Regions from separate parts of the Agromyces intestinalis genome, predicted to be linked through region 2. Evidence: predicted binding sites of a transcription regulator. Region 2 holds the regulator's gene; each other region holds the start of a gene.
The links. The regulator LexA, encoded in region 2, represses DNA repair genes until DNA is damaged. The targets are predictions, from matches to a motif close to TCGAACANNTGTTCGA.
Positions count from the first base shown of each region.

Region 1 (4,154 bases), 470 kb from region 2:
CGCGCTCCGTTGAGCCGGTTGGCGAGCACGCGGTAGAGGATGTCGTTCACAAGGGAGGACTTGCCCGACCCGCTGACACCCGTGACCGCGGTGAAGGTGCCGAGCGGGAACTGCACGTCGACCTTCTTGAGGTTGTTCGCCTCGGCACCCTCGACCGTGATGTGCCGTTCGGGGTCGATCGGTCGCCGGTGCGAGGGCGTGGCGATCTCGCGGCGGCCGGCGAGGTAGTCGCCGGTGAGCGACTCGGTGTTCTTCAACAGGTCGGCGTAGCTGCCCGAGTGCACCACCGTGCCGCCGTTGACACCCGCTCCGGGGCCGATGTCGACGATCCAGTCGGCGGTGCGGATGGTGTCTTCGTCGTGCTCGACGACGATGAGCGTGTTGCCGAGGTCGCGCAGCGCGACGAGGGTGTCGATGAGCCTGCGGTTGTCGCGCTGGTGCAGGCCGATGCTCGGCTCGTCGAGCACGTACAGCACGCCCGTGAGCCCCGACCCGATCTGCGTGGCGAGGCGGATGCGCTGGGCCTCGCCGCCCGAGAGGGTGCCGGCCGCACGCGCCAGGTCGAGGTACGCGAGCCCGACGCGGATCAGGAAGTCGAGCCGCAGCTTGATCTCGCGCAGCACCTGCGCGGCGATCGCCTGCTCGCGGTCGGTGAGGTGCAGACGATCCATGAAGGCGCGCGCGTCGGTGAGGCTCATGAGGCAGACGTCGGCGATGCTCGCGTCGTGCACGAGCACCGAGAGCACTTCGGGCTTCAGGCGTTTGCCGTCGCAGACCGGGCACGGGATCTCGCGCAGGTACTCGGCCCAGCGTGCACGCTGCACGTCGGTTTCGGCCTGCGCGTACTGTCGCTCGATATAGGGCGCGACGCCCTCGAACCCCGAGGTATAGCTCATCTCGCGGCCGAATCGATTGCGCCAGCGCACCTTGACCTCGAAGTTGTCGCCGTGCAGCACGGCCTGTCGCACCGACGGGTCGAGTGATTCCCACGGCGTCTCGAGTGAGAAGCCGAGGTCGCGCGCGAGCCCGTCGAGCAGCTTCTCGTAGTAGTTGTAGAGGCTCTTGCCCTGCGAGGTCCACGGGAGGATGACGCCCTCGCCGATGCTGAGCGCGGGGTCGCCCAGCAGCAGGTCGTCGTCGACCGACATGCGGGTGCCGAGCCCCGAGCACTCGGGGCACGCGCCGAACGGCGCGTTGAACGAGAACGTGCGCGGTTCGATCTCGGTCAGCGCGATCGGGTGCTGGTTGGGGCACGAGAGCTTCTCTGAGAACGTCTGCCACGCGTCGGGGCCGTCGGCGTCGACGTAGTTGATCTGCACGATGCCGTCGGTGAGCCGCAGCGCGGTCTCGAGCGAGTCGGTGAGGCGGCCGAGCAGATCGTCGGATGCCACGAGCCGGTCGATCACGACCGAGATGTCGTGCTTCACCTGCTTCTTCAGCGTCGGCGGCTCGTCGAGGCGGATGAGGTCGCCGTCGACCACGGCGCGTGTGTAGCCCTGCGCAGCGAGGTCGCGGAACAGGTCGACGAACTCGCCCTTCTTCTTCGAGACGACCGGCGCGAGCACCTGGAACCGGGTGCCCGTCTCGAGTTCCATCAGCCGGTCGGCGATCTGTTGCACCGTCTGGCGCTGGATGCGCTCACCGCAGACGGGGCAGTGCGGCACGCCGATGCGCGCCCAGAGCAGGCGCATGTAGTCGTAGATCTCGGTGATGGTGCCGACCGTCGAGCGCGGGTTGCGGTTGGTCGACTTCTGGTCGATCGACACCGCCGGGCTCAGCCCCTCGATGAAGTCGACGTCGGGGCGGTCGACCTGCCCGAGGAACTGGCGTGCGTACGCCGACAGCGATTCGACGTAGCGGCGCTGCCCCTCGGCGAAGATCGTGTCGAACGCGAGCGACGACTTGCCCGAGCCCGAGAGGCCGGTGAACACCACCATCGCGTCGCGCGGAATCTCGACGTCGACGTTGTGCAGGTTGTGCACGCGGGCACCGCGAACGCTCAGACGCGAATGAGGGTCGAGACGAGAAATTGGCACCATACGAGTCTACGAACCCCTTCCGACATCCGGCTGAGAGCGCTCGCGCGTCACCCGAACATCCGTTCGAGTACCTCGCCGACTCGGGGTCGGCTCCCTCGCCGGCCGCATCACCCGAGGTGCCCGGCCTTCTCCATCTGCCGAAGCTCGCGCTTGAGCTCGGAGACCTCGTCGCGCAGGCGCGCAGCGAGCTCGAACTTCAACTCCCCCGCCGCGACGAGCATCTGATCGTTGAGATCGCGGATGAGATCTTCGAGGTCGTTCGCGCCCTCGGCGGCGATGCCCTCGCGACGAAGGTTCGGCACGGGCGACTTGGCCTTCGCGTCACGGCCCGCGAGCAGCTTTGCGGTGTCTGCCTCTTCACGTGCGAGCACCTCGGTGATATCGGCGATGCGCTTGCGCAGCGGCTGCGGGTCGATACCGTTGACCCGGTTGTACTCGACCTGCTTCTCGCGGCGGCGATTGGTCTCTTCGATCGCGTTGTGCATCGAGTCGGTCATCACGTCGGCGTACATGTGCACCTGGCCCGACACATTGCGTGCCGCACGCCCGATTGTCTGGATGAGCGACGTCGACGACCGCAGGAAGCCCTCTTTGTCGGCGTCGAGGATCGCCACCAGCGAGACCTCGGGGAGGTCGAGCCCCTCGCGGAGCAGGTTGATGCCGACCAGCACGTCGTAGACGCCGGCGCGCAGTTCGGTGAGCAGTTCGACCCGGCGCAGCGTGTCGACGTCGGAGTGGAGGTACCGGACCCGAACGCCCGCCTCGGAGAGGAAGTCGGTGAGTTCTTCGGCCATCTTCTTCGTCAGCGTCGTGACGAGCACGCGCTCATCGCGGTCGGACCGCACCCGGATCTCTTCGAGCAGATCGTCGATCTGCCCCTTCGACGGCTTCACCACGATCTCGGGGTCGATGAGCCCGGTCGGGCGGATGATCTGCTCGACCACGCCGTCGGCGACGCCCATCTCGTACCGGCCGGGCGTGGCCGAGAGGTACACGGTCTGCCCGACGCGGGCCTTGAACTCGTCCCACCGGAGCGGTCGGTTGTCGAGCGCGCTCGGCAGGCGGAACCCGTGCTCGACGAGGGTGCGCTTGCGCGACGAGTCGCCCTCGTACATCGACCCGATCTGCGGCACGGTGACGTGCGACTCGTCGATGACCACGAGGAAGTCGTCGGGGAAGTAGTCGAGCAGGCAGTGCGGGGGCTCGCCCGCCATGCGGCCGTCGATGTGCCGGGAGTAGTTCTCGATGCCCGAGCAGAAGCCGATCTGCTCCATCATCTCGAGGTCGAACGTGGTGCGCATGCGCAGGCGCTGCGCCTCGAGCAGCTTGCCCTCGCGCTCGAGCTCCTGCAGACGTTCGTCGAGTTCGTCGCGAATGGTGCCGATCGCCCGCTGCATGACGTCGGTGGACGCGACGTAGTGCGACCCCGGGAACACCGGCACGGCGTCGAGCCGCTCGAGCACCTGCCCGGTCAGCGGGTGCAGGCTGTAGAGCGCCTCGATCTCGTCGCCGAACATCTCGATGCGGATGGCTCGCTCTTCGTAGACCGGGATGATCTCGATGGTGTCGCCGCGCACCCGGAAGTTGCCGCGCGAGAAGTCGACGTCGTTGCGCTGGTATTGCATCGACACGAACTTGCGGATGAGCCAGTCGCGATCGACCCGCTGCCCGACCTGCAGCGGCATCATCGCATTCAGGTACTCTTCGGGCGTGCCGAGGCCGTAGATGCACGACACCGTCGAAACCACCACGACGTCGCGCCGGCTGAGGAGCGAGTTCGTGGTCGAGTGGCGCAACCGCTCGACCTCGGCGTTGATCGACGAATCCTTCTCGATGAAGGTATCGGTCTGCGGCACGTACGCCTCGGGCTGGTAGTAGTCGTAGTAGGACACGAAGTACTCGACCGCGTTGTTCGGCATCAGCTCGCGGAACTCGTTCGCCAGCTGCGCGGCAAGCGTCTTGTTGTGCGCGAGCACGAGCGTCGGACGCTGCACCTGCTCGATGAGCCAAGCGGTCGTCGCCGACTTGCCCGTGCCCGTCGCGCCGAGCAGCACCACGTCGGTCTCGCCGGCGTTGATGCGCGACGCGAGGTCGGCGATCGCCGTAGGCTGATCG
Region 1 covers NZ_CP043505.1:3,707,916-3,712,069, reverse strand. The annotation lists gene uvrA (excinuclease ABC subunit UvrA) at 1-2,036, opposite strand, end outside; gene uvrB (excinuclease ABC subunit UvrB) at 2,147-4,154, opposite strand, start outside.
Region 1: the regulator LexA is predicted to act here: its motif matches at 2,091-2,106, upstream of uvrA (excinuclease ABC subunit UvrA).

Region 2 (4,154 bases):
TGTGGGGCGACGTGTCGCGGCCCGCGCCGATGACGGTCGAGTGGTCGGCGTACGCGCAGTCGCTCACCGAGAAGCCGGTGAAAGGCATGCTCACGGGCCCCGTCACGATCCTCGCGTGGTCGTTCGTACGCGACGACCAGCCGCTCGGCGATACTGCGACGCAGGTCGCACTGGCTCTGCGCGACGAGGTCGCCGATCTCGAGCGCGCGGGCATCCGGGTCATCCAGGTCGACGAACCCGCGCTTCGCGAACTGCTGCCGCTGCGCCGGGCCGACCAGCCCGCCTACCTCGACTGGTCGGTGGGAGCGTTCCGGCTCGCCACGGGCGGGGCGGCCCCCGACACGCAGGTGCACACCCACCTCTGCTACTCCGAGTTCGGTGCGATCATCGACGCGATCCGCGGGCTCGATGCGGATGTCACGAGCATCGAAGCCGCACGCAGCCGGATGGAGGTCGTCGACGACCTCGCCTCGAGCGGGTTCGACCACGGCATCGGTCCGGGGGTCTACGACATCCATTCGCCGCGGGTGCCGAGCGCGGAGGAGGTGCGATCGCTCCTCGAGCGCGCCGTCGCCGAGATCCCGGCGACTCGGCTCTGGGTGAACCCCGACTGCGGCCTGAAGACCCGAGGTTACGACGAGACGGTCGCCTCGCTGCGTCACGTCGTCGAAGCGGCACGGGAGGTGCGCGCCGCGTTGGCGGGCTGAGCCCGCCCGTTCGCGCGGGCGGCGCGGCTGAGCGGATGACTCGAAGCATCCGCTCAGCCGCGGCCGGGCCGACGCACAGCCGGCGGCCGTACGCTCTGGGCATGCAGCTCGCAGTGCAGGAGTCGGGGGCGGGGCCCCGGACCGCGATCCTCGTCCACGGCATCATGTCCGACTCGCGCGCCTGGCACCGGGTGACCGCCGAACTCGAGCAGCACGGCTTCCGGGTGATCGCCGTCGACCTCGCCGGTCACGGCCGCAGCCCGCGCTCTCGCAGCTACTCGCCGTCGTCGTGGGCCGACGACGTCATCGAGACCCTCGAACCGATGCTCGACGGTGCGCCTGACGTGGTCATGGGGCACTCGCTCGGCGCCCTCGTCGCGAGCCTCGTCGCCGATCGGCTCGCTCCCCGCGCCGCGATCTACGTCGACCCCGCGTTCGCGTTCCCCCGCGGCATCCGGGGCATGCTCTTCAAGGCCTTCTTCGCGGTCGCGCCGCGCCCGCGACGATCGGCCCTCGTGAAAATGAACCCCCGCTGGGACCCGGCCGACGTCGAGATCGAGCTGGCGACGCTGCGCGACTGGGACAAGCGCACCATTCTCGGCTTCGCCGACACCCGCCCGCTCATGCCGCCCGCCCGCCTCGTCGCGCCGAGCCTCGTCGTGCTCGCCGAGAAGAGCCTGCTCATCACGGATGCGGCGGCCGCCTCGCTGCGCCTGCTCGGCATGACGGTGCAGACCCTGCCCGGCACCGGGCATACCGTGTTCCGCGACGACCACCCGGGGTTCATGCGAACCGTGACCGATTGGCTGGGCTCGCTCGCGCCGACGGTCGCGCCGGTGCCGGTGCCGGTGCCGGTGTCGATTCGCTAGACCGCGCGCATCACCGCGACGACCTTGCCGAGCACCTCGGCGTGGTCGCCGAGAATCGGCTCGAAGGCGGTGTTGCGGGGCAGCAGCCACGTGTGGCCGTCGCGCTGGCGCAGCACCTTCACGGTCGCCTCGCCGTCGAGCATCGCCGCGACGATCTCGCCGTTCTCGGCGGTGGGCTGCGAGCGCACGACGACCCAGTCGCCGTCGCAGATCGCGGCGTCGATCATCGATTCGCCGACGACCTTCAGGATGAACAGCTCGCCCTTGCCGACGAGCTGGCGGGGGAGCGGGAAGACCTCTTCGATCTGCTGCTCGGCCGTGATCGGCACGCCCGCCGCGATGCGACCGACGAGCGGCACCATCGCGGCGTCGCCCACCGGGGCCGCCGAGCCCGACTCGGCGGTGCGCTCCTCGGAGCCGGGCAGCTCGATGAGCACCTCGAGCGCACGCGGCCGATTCGGGTCGCGTCGGAGGTAACCGGCGAGTTCGAGCTGGTTGAGCTGGTGCGTGACGCTCGAGAGCGACGAGAGCCCGACGGCGTCGCCGATCTCGCGCATGCTCGGCGGGTACCCGCGTGAGGCCACCGACGACTGGATCACCTCGAGGATCGAGACCTGCTTCGGGCTGAGGTTGCGCCGGCGGCGCACCCGCCCGGTGTCGCGCTGGCCCTCGGTCTGGTTGGTCACGGGATCCGCCCCTCGTTGCGGCCGCACCGGGCCGATGTCGGTGGTAGGTGATCGACTCGTGTCGACATTCGAAACTGTATCCGGGCGGTGAGCATGCGGCAAACATCTGTTCGAGCGTGTCGCGAACGCGCGCGCGAAGAATCCCGGGCGCCGGGTGGTTGCGCTTCAGTTCATTCGAAGATACATTCGGAACAGAGTTTCGTGTCGGGCGCTCCCGGCCGAGCGCCCGACACGACTCGCCACGCAATCGGAGGGGTCATGAGCTCGTTCGCCGCAACCGGATCCATCGGCGGGTACGCACCACCGCCGCCCGCCGTGCTCTCGTCGGCCACGTCGTCGCAGGCCGGGGCATCACCGGTCTCCGGCCCGGGCACGCCGCTCGCGCCGCGCACGCGGCTGCGCCTCACCCGCCGTGGGCGAGTGGTGCTGACGGCTGTCGCCGGCGTCCCCATCGCACTGTTCACGGCGATGGCCGTGCTCGGTGCCGGTGCCGCGGCGGCCGACACCGACCCCGTCCGCGGCGCGACGTCGTTCCGCACCGTGACGGTCGCGACCGGCGACACGCTCTGGGAGCTCGCCGAATCGATCGCCCCCGGCGAAGACCCGCGCGAGATCATCGACGAGATCGTGCGCCTCAACGGGCTGCGCGACGCGATCCAGCCCGGTCAGCAACTCGCGCTCCCCGTCTTCGAGTGACCTCGCGCGTCGACGGCGTCGCACTCGGCGGGCTCGCGTTCGACGGCGCGGCTAGCATGTTCGGGTGACGAGCCTCGACGACCTCCCCATCCGAGACGACCTCCGCGGCAAGTCGCCCTACGGGGCTCCGCAGGAGGTCGTCCCCGTCGCCCTCAACGTCAACGAGAACACCCATCCGATCCCCGAGGCAGTCGCCCACGACATCGTCGCTCGAATCGCCGCCGCCGTGATCGGGCTGAATCGATACCCCGACCGCGAGTTCACCGAACTGCGCGACGCGCTCGCCGCCTACCTGGGGCACGGGCTCGTCCGTGAGCAGCTCTGGGCGGCGAACGGCTCGAACGAGGTGCTGCAGCACCTGCTGCAGGCGTTCGGCGGGCCGGGCCGCACGGCCCTCGGCTTCGCGCCGACGTACTCGATGTACTCGTTGCTCGCGTCGGGCACCGGCACCGCATGGATCGCCGCCCCTCGCGACGAGGAGTTCGAGCTCTCGCCCGACACGGCGGTGCGTGCCATCCGCGAGCACGACCCCGACCTGGTGCTGCTCTGCGCGCCGAACAACCCCACCGGCACGCCGCTGTCGCTCGAGACGATCCGTGCGGTCGCGGACGCGGCGCACGGCATCGTGATCGTCGACGAGGCGTACCACGAGTTCGCCGACCCCGGCACGCCGAGCGCGCTCGAACTGCTGCCCGACCACCCGCGCCTGGTCGTCTCGCGCACGATGAGCAAGGCGTTCGCGTTCGCGGGCGCGCGGGTCGGCTACCTCGCCGCCGATCCGGCGGTCGTCGACGCGCTGCGGCTCGTACGGCTGCCGTACCACCTGTCGGCGCTGACTCAGGCGGCCGCGCTGGGGGCACTCGCGCACAGCGACCTCATGCTCGGGATGGTCGACGAAATCCGCGGCCAGCGTGAGCGCATCTCGGCCGAGCTCTCCCGGCTCGGCTTCCACCCGTACCGCAGCGGCTCGAACTTCGTGCTCTTCGGTGGCGTCGACGACCCGCACGCCGTGTTCGAGGCGCTGCTGGCCCGAGGCATCCTGATCCGCGAGATCGGCCTGCCCAACACCCTCCGCGTCACGGCCGGCACCGAGATCGAGACGACCGCGTTCCTCGAGGCGATCGCCGCGTTCGCTCCGAACCGCCACGGGTAGTGCCCGAACCGCTTGCCCGAAGGGCATACGAAGCGCGCCGAGA
Region 2 covers NZ_CP043505.1:374,786-378,939, reverse strand. The annotation lists gene metE (5-methyltetrahydropteroyltriglutamate--homocysteine S-methyltransferase) at 1-707, shown strand, start outside; gene FLP10_RS01805 (alpha/beta fold hydrolase) at 809-1,576, shown strand; gene lexA (transcriptional repressor LexA) at 1,573-2,262, opposite strand; gene FLP10_RS01795 (LysM peptidoglycan-binding domain-containing protein) at 2,521-2,958, shown strand; gene FLP10_RS01790 (histidinol-phosphate transaminase) at 3,023-4,111, shown strand.

Region 3 (4,154 bases), 490 kb from region 2:
CACGAACAGCACCAGCACCAGCAGCGATGGCACGTTGACCACCCATACGCCGCCCACGATCGTGCACGCCACGAACACCGCGGCTTCGCCGAGCGCCCAGCCGAGCGACGCCCACACCACTGCGATGCCGGTGCCGATGCCGGCGCCGCCGACGAGGATCAACGCCGTGCGCGGCAGCGAGAGCAGCACGTTGTTCGAATCGACGAACAGGTCGCTGCGGCTCATCACCAGCATCGCCCCAGCGAACACGATCACGGTGCCGCCCGCGAGGTAGACGAGCGTGCTCGCGATCGTGGGGCGCAGGTCGATCAATCCGATCAGCCCGGCGAACGCGAGGGCGATCCCGAACGCGATGAGGCCACGCGGTTCGCCGCCGATCGCGACGACGAGCCCGACCACTCCGGCGACCGCGACGCAGACGAGCGCCGCCGCGTGCCCGGCACGCGCGAAGGCACGGCTCATGACTCCCCGGGCGAGGTGATCGGGCAACCCCAACGCCATGCCGCCTCCGTTCGGGTCCGACGCGTCGATGCGTTCGGCCGGTGGACCGGCCTGTCCGGATTATCCCATCGAGCGGCCGAATACGGAGACTCCGGTCAGAAGAGGGTTGGTGCGGCGTCGTGCGCGGCCGGTCCCACGGCCGCGGCAGCGGATGCCTCGGCGACGCGCGCGGCGGCCTGCGCAGCCGTTCGCGGCGGCGGTGAGCGCAACGCCGTCGCCGTCGACCGCACCCCGCCGGTGGCGGGATCTTCGCGCACGCGGACGAGCCCGTGCGCCCGGATGAGCGGCCGGATGCGCTCGGCGAGCCAGTCGCGGTACGCCTTCGGCGCATACGCCGCCGCACCCGGATACATGGCCCGGTACTTCGGCACCAGCTCGGGGTGCTCACGCTCGAGCCACTGCATGAACCAGGGCTTCACCGCACCCCGCAGGTGCAGCGCCGAGTGCATCACGCCGGTCGCACCGGCCGCCTTCGCCCGCCGCAGCGCATCGTCGAGATGCGCCCGGGTATCGGTGAGGTACGGCAGGATCGGCATCAGGAACACCGTGCAGTCGAATCCCGCGTCGCGCGCTGCGGTGACGGTTTGCAGGCGTGCGTTCGTCGACGGCGTGCCGGGCTCGACCGACTGCTGCAGGTCGTCGTCGTACACCGCGATCGACATCGCGAGGTCGATCGGCACCTGCTGCGAGGCATCCGCCAGCAGCGACAGGTCGCGCCGCAGCAGCGTGCCCTTGGTGAGGATGCTGAACGGCGTGCCGCTCGACGCGAGTGCATCGATGATGCCCGGCATGAGCCGGTACCGGCCCTCGGCCCGCTGGTACGGGTCGGTGTTCGTGCCCAGCGCGACCGGCTCGTGCTTCCACGACGGCCGGGCGAGCTCGGTACGCAGCACATCGGCCGCATTCACCTTCACCACGATCTGCCGGTCGAAGTCTTCGCCCGCGTCGAGGTCGAGGTACTGATGCGTGGGCCGAGCGAAGCAGTAGGCGCATGCATGGCTGCAGCCCCGGTAGGGGTTGATCGTCCAGCCGAAGGGCACGTACGACTGGCCCGGCACGCGGTTGAGCGCCGACTTCGCCAGCACCTCGTGGAACGTCATGCCGGCGAACTCGGGCGTCTGCACCGAGCGCACCAGGTTGTTGAGCCGCGCCAGCCCGGGCAGCGTGTCGACCTGCTCGACGCCCAGCTCTTGCCCGCTCCACCGCATTCCGACATTCGAACACATGTTCGAACTCCCCGCAACCCGGCACGCCCGGCGCGCCCGCCGCGCCCGACGCGCCCGGCACGCCCGGCACGCCCGCCCGCCGAGTGTTTCCGCCGCTGCCGAGTGTTTCCGCTGGATGGGAAACACTCGGCGCGAACGGAAACCCTCGGCGAGGGGACGACGGCGGTCGGTCACGCGGCGACCGACGCGCCCGCCACGCGGCCCGCGTCGAGCCGCAGCTCCTCGCCCCGCCAGCGCCGGCGCAGCCACCGGTCGTGGCTCGCGATCACGACCGCACCGGGGTAGCCGCCCAGCGCCTCCTCGAGCTCGGTCGCGAGCCCGAGCGACAGGTGATTCGTCGGCTCGTCGAGCAGGAACACGTGCGGCGGACGCGCGATCACGAGCGCCAGCGCGATCCGGCGCTGCTGCCCGGTCGACAGCACTCCGACCGGCCGGTCGAGGTCGCGCGGCGCGAGCAGCCCGAGCCCCGAGAGCGGCACCTGTTCGGCACGCCGCTCCCCCACTGTGCGCGCGTACAGCGCGCGCGGCGAGGCATCCGGATCGGCGAACCGCACATCCTGCTCGAGCAGGCCGACCCGCAGTCCCTTGCGCAGCGCGACCGTGCCCCGATCGGGCGCGACGCGCCCGGCGAGCAGGCCGAGCAGCGTCGACTTGCCGGCTCCGTTCGCGCCCGTCACGAGCAGTCGCGTCTCAGGAGCGATCGCCAGCGTGCCGATCGCGAGCCGGTCGCCCACCGAGGCATCCGTCACTTGGGCGAGCAGACCGGATGCCTCGCCGAGCGCGTGCGCACCCGACGGGATGCCCGCGAACTCGAGGGGCGCCGGCGGCTTGCGCACCTGCTCGCGCTCGAGCGTCGCGAGCCGCACCTCGGCGTTGCGCACCCGGCGCGACACCGCCTGGTCGGTGCGCGAGTGCTTGAACTTGGCGATGAACTTGTCGTTGTCGGTCGGGCCACGACCGTGCGACACCTCGCGCGCAGTCTCGGCGACCGACGCCCGCAGCCGCACGAGCTCGTCTTGCTCTGCCTCGTACTGCCGCTGCCAGCGGTCGCGCTCGTCGGCCTTCACCCGGAGGAACTCCGAGAAGCTCCCGCCGAACACCTGGCCGCCCGCGGACGCGAGACCGTCGGACGGCGACAGGCCGCCCGGCCCCTCGCCCGAGCCCGATCGCGCGAGCGCGAGCGCACCCGCCCGACCCGGGTCGAGGTCGACCAGGCCCGTCGCGACCCGGTCGAGGAACTCGCGGTCGTGGCTCGCGAACACCACCGGTCCGCGCCAGGCGCGCAGCCGGGTCTCGAGGAACGCGGCGGTCGCGTCGTCGAGGTGGTTCGTCGGCTCGTCGAGCAGCAGCGCGTCGGGTGCCGCCAGCAGCAGCGCCGCCAACGCGAACCGGCTGCGCTGGCCACCCGACACCTCGCCGACCGTGCGGTCGGGGTCGATGCCCGAGATGCCGAGCCCTTCGAGCAGTTCGTCGCGGCGCGCGGGCGCCGACCAGACCTCGGCGCGCTCGGCCGCGTCGAGCGCGGCCTGGTAGCGAGCGGATGCCGCAGCGCCCGCGGCGCCGTCGGCATTCGTCGGGTCGCCGAGTGCCGCCGCTGCCGCATCGAGTTCATGCTCGATCGCCCGCACCTCGGCGAGCGCCCGCTCGAGCACGTCCCCGATGCGGTCGCTCGGCCGGTAGGGCGGCTCCTGCAGCAGCAGCCCGGTGCGCTCGGGTCGCGCCAGACGGCCGTCGACGACGGCCTGGTCGACCGAGGTACCGGCCAGCAGGGCCAGCAGGGTCGACTTGCCGACCCCGTTCTCGCCGATGAGGCCCAGGCGCTGCCCGGGCGAGACGGTGAGGTCGAGGTCGGAGAACACGCGCCGGTCGCCGTAGGCGACGGACAGGCCGTCGGCGCGCAGATGATCGGAATGGGAAAGACGTACAGCCATGGGATGCCCCGTTTCGCGAGCTGGCTCCCGGGCCGTCACGGCGCGCGCGACGGCCCGGGAGCGGAAGGGTGGATCCCGCCGGGCATTCGCCGTCGACGAATCGGGTGCACGCGAGACTGTCGCGATCAGTGGAAGAGCACACCCGGGGTCAACGGCGCCTCAGGCGCGGGACGATGGGATGTGCTCACTTCATAGCGGGTACGACGGTAGCACGCGGCATCCGCTCGCACCAGTGTGTCGGCTGGGAGAATACCCCGGCCGCTGCTCGGGTCAGTCCTTCGCAACCGCGGACACGTCGACGCAGACGACTCCCTCGTTGCCGTCCTGGTCGGCGATGACGGTGAGCCCCGGCGCATCGCGGTCGTCCACGACGACGCCGCCAGCTGCGAGGGCGGCGGCGATCCGTTGCTCGGCGGCCTCGGGCGCGACGTAGACCTCGAGGTGGAAGCGCTGATGCGAGGTCTCGTGCTCGTCGGCGTCGGCGTCGGCGTCGCCG
Region 3 covers NZ_CP043505.1:867,639-871,792, forward strand. The annotation lists gene FLP10_RS04035 (sensor histidine kinase) at 1-462, opposite strand, end outside; gene FLP10_RS04040 (Rv2578c family radical SAM protein) at 597-1,709, opposite strand; gene FLP10_RS04045 (ABC-F family ATP-binding cassette domain-containing protein) at 1,898-3,658, opposite strand; gene FLP10_RS04050 (4a-hydroxytetrahydrobiopterin dehydratase) at 3,929-4,154, opposite strand, start outside.
Region 3: the regulator LexA is predicted to act here: its motif matches at 1,718-1,733, upstream of FLP10_RS04040 (Rv2578c family radical SAM protein).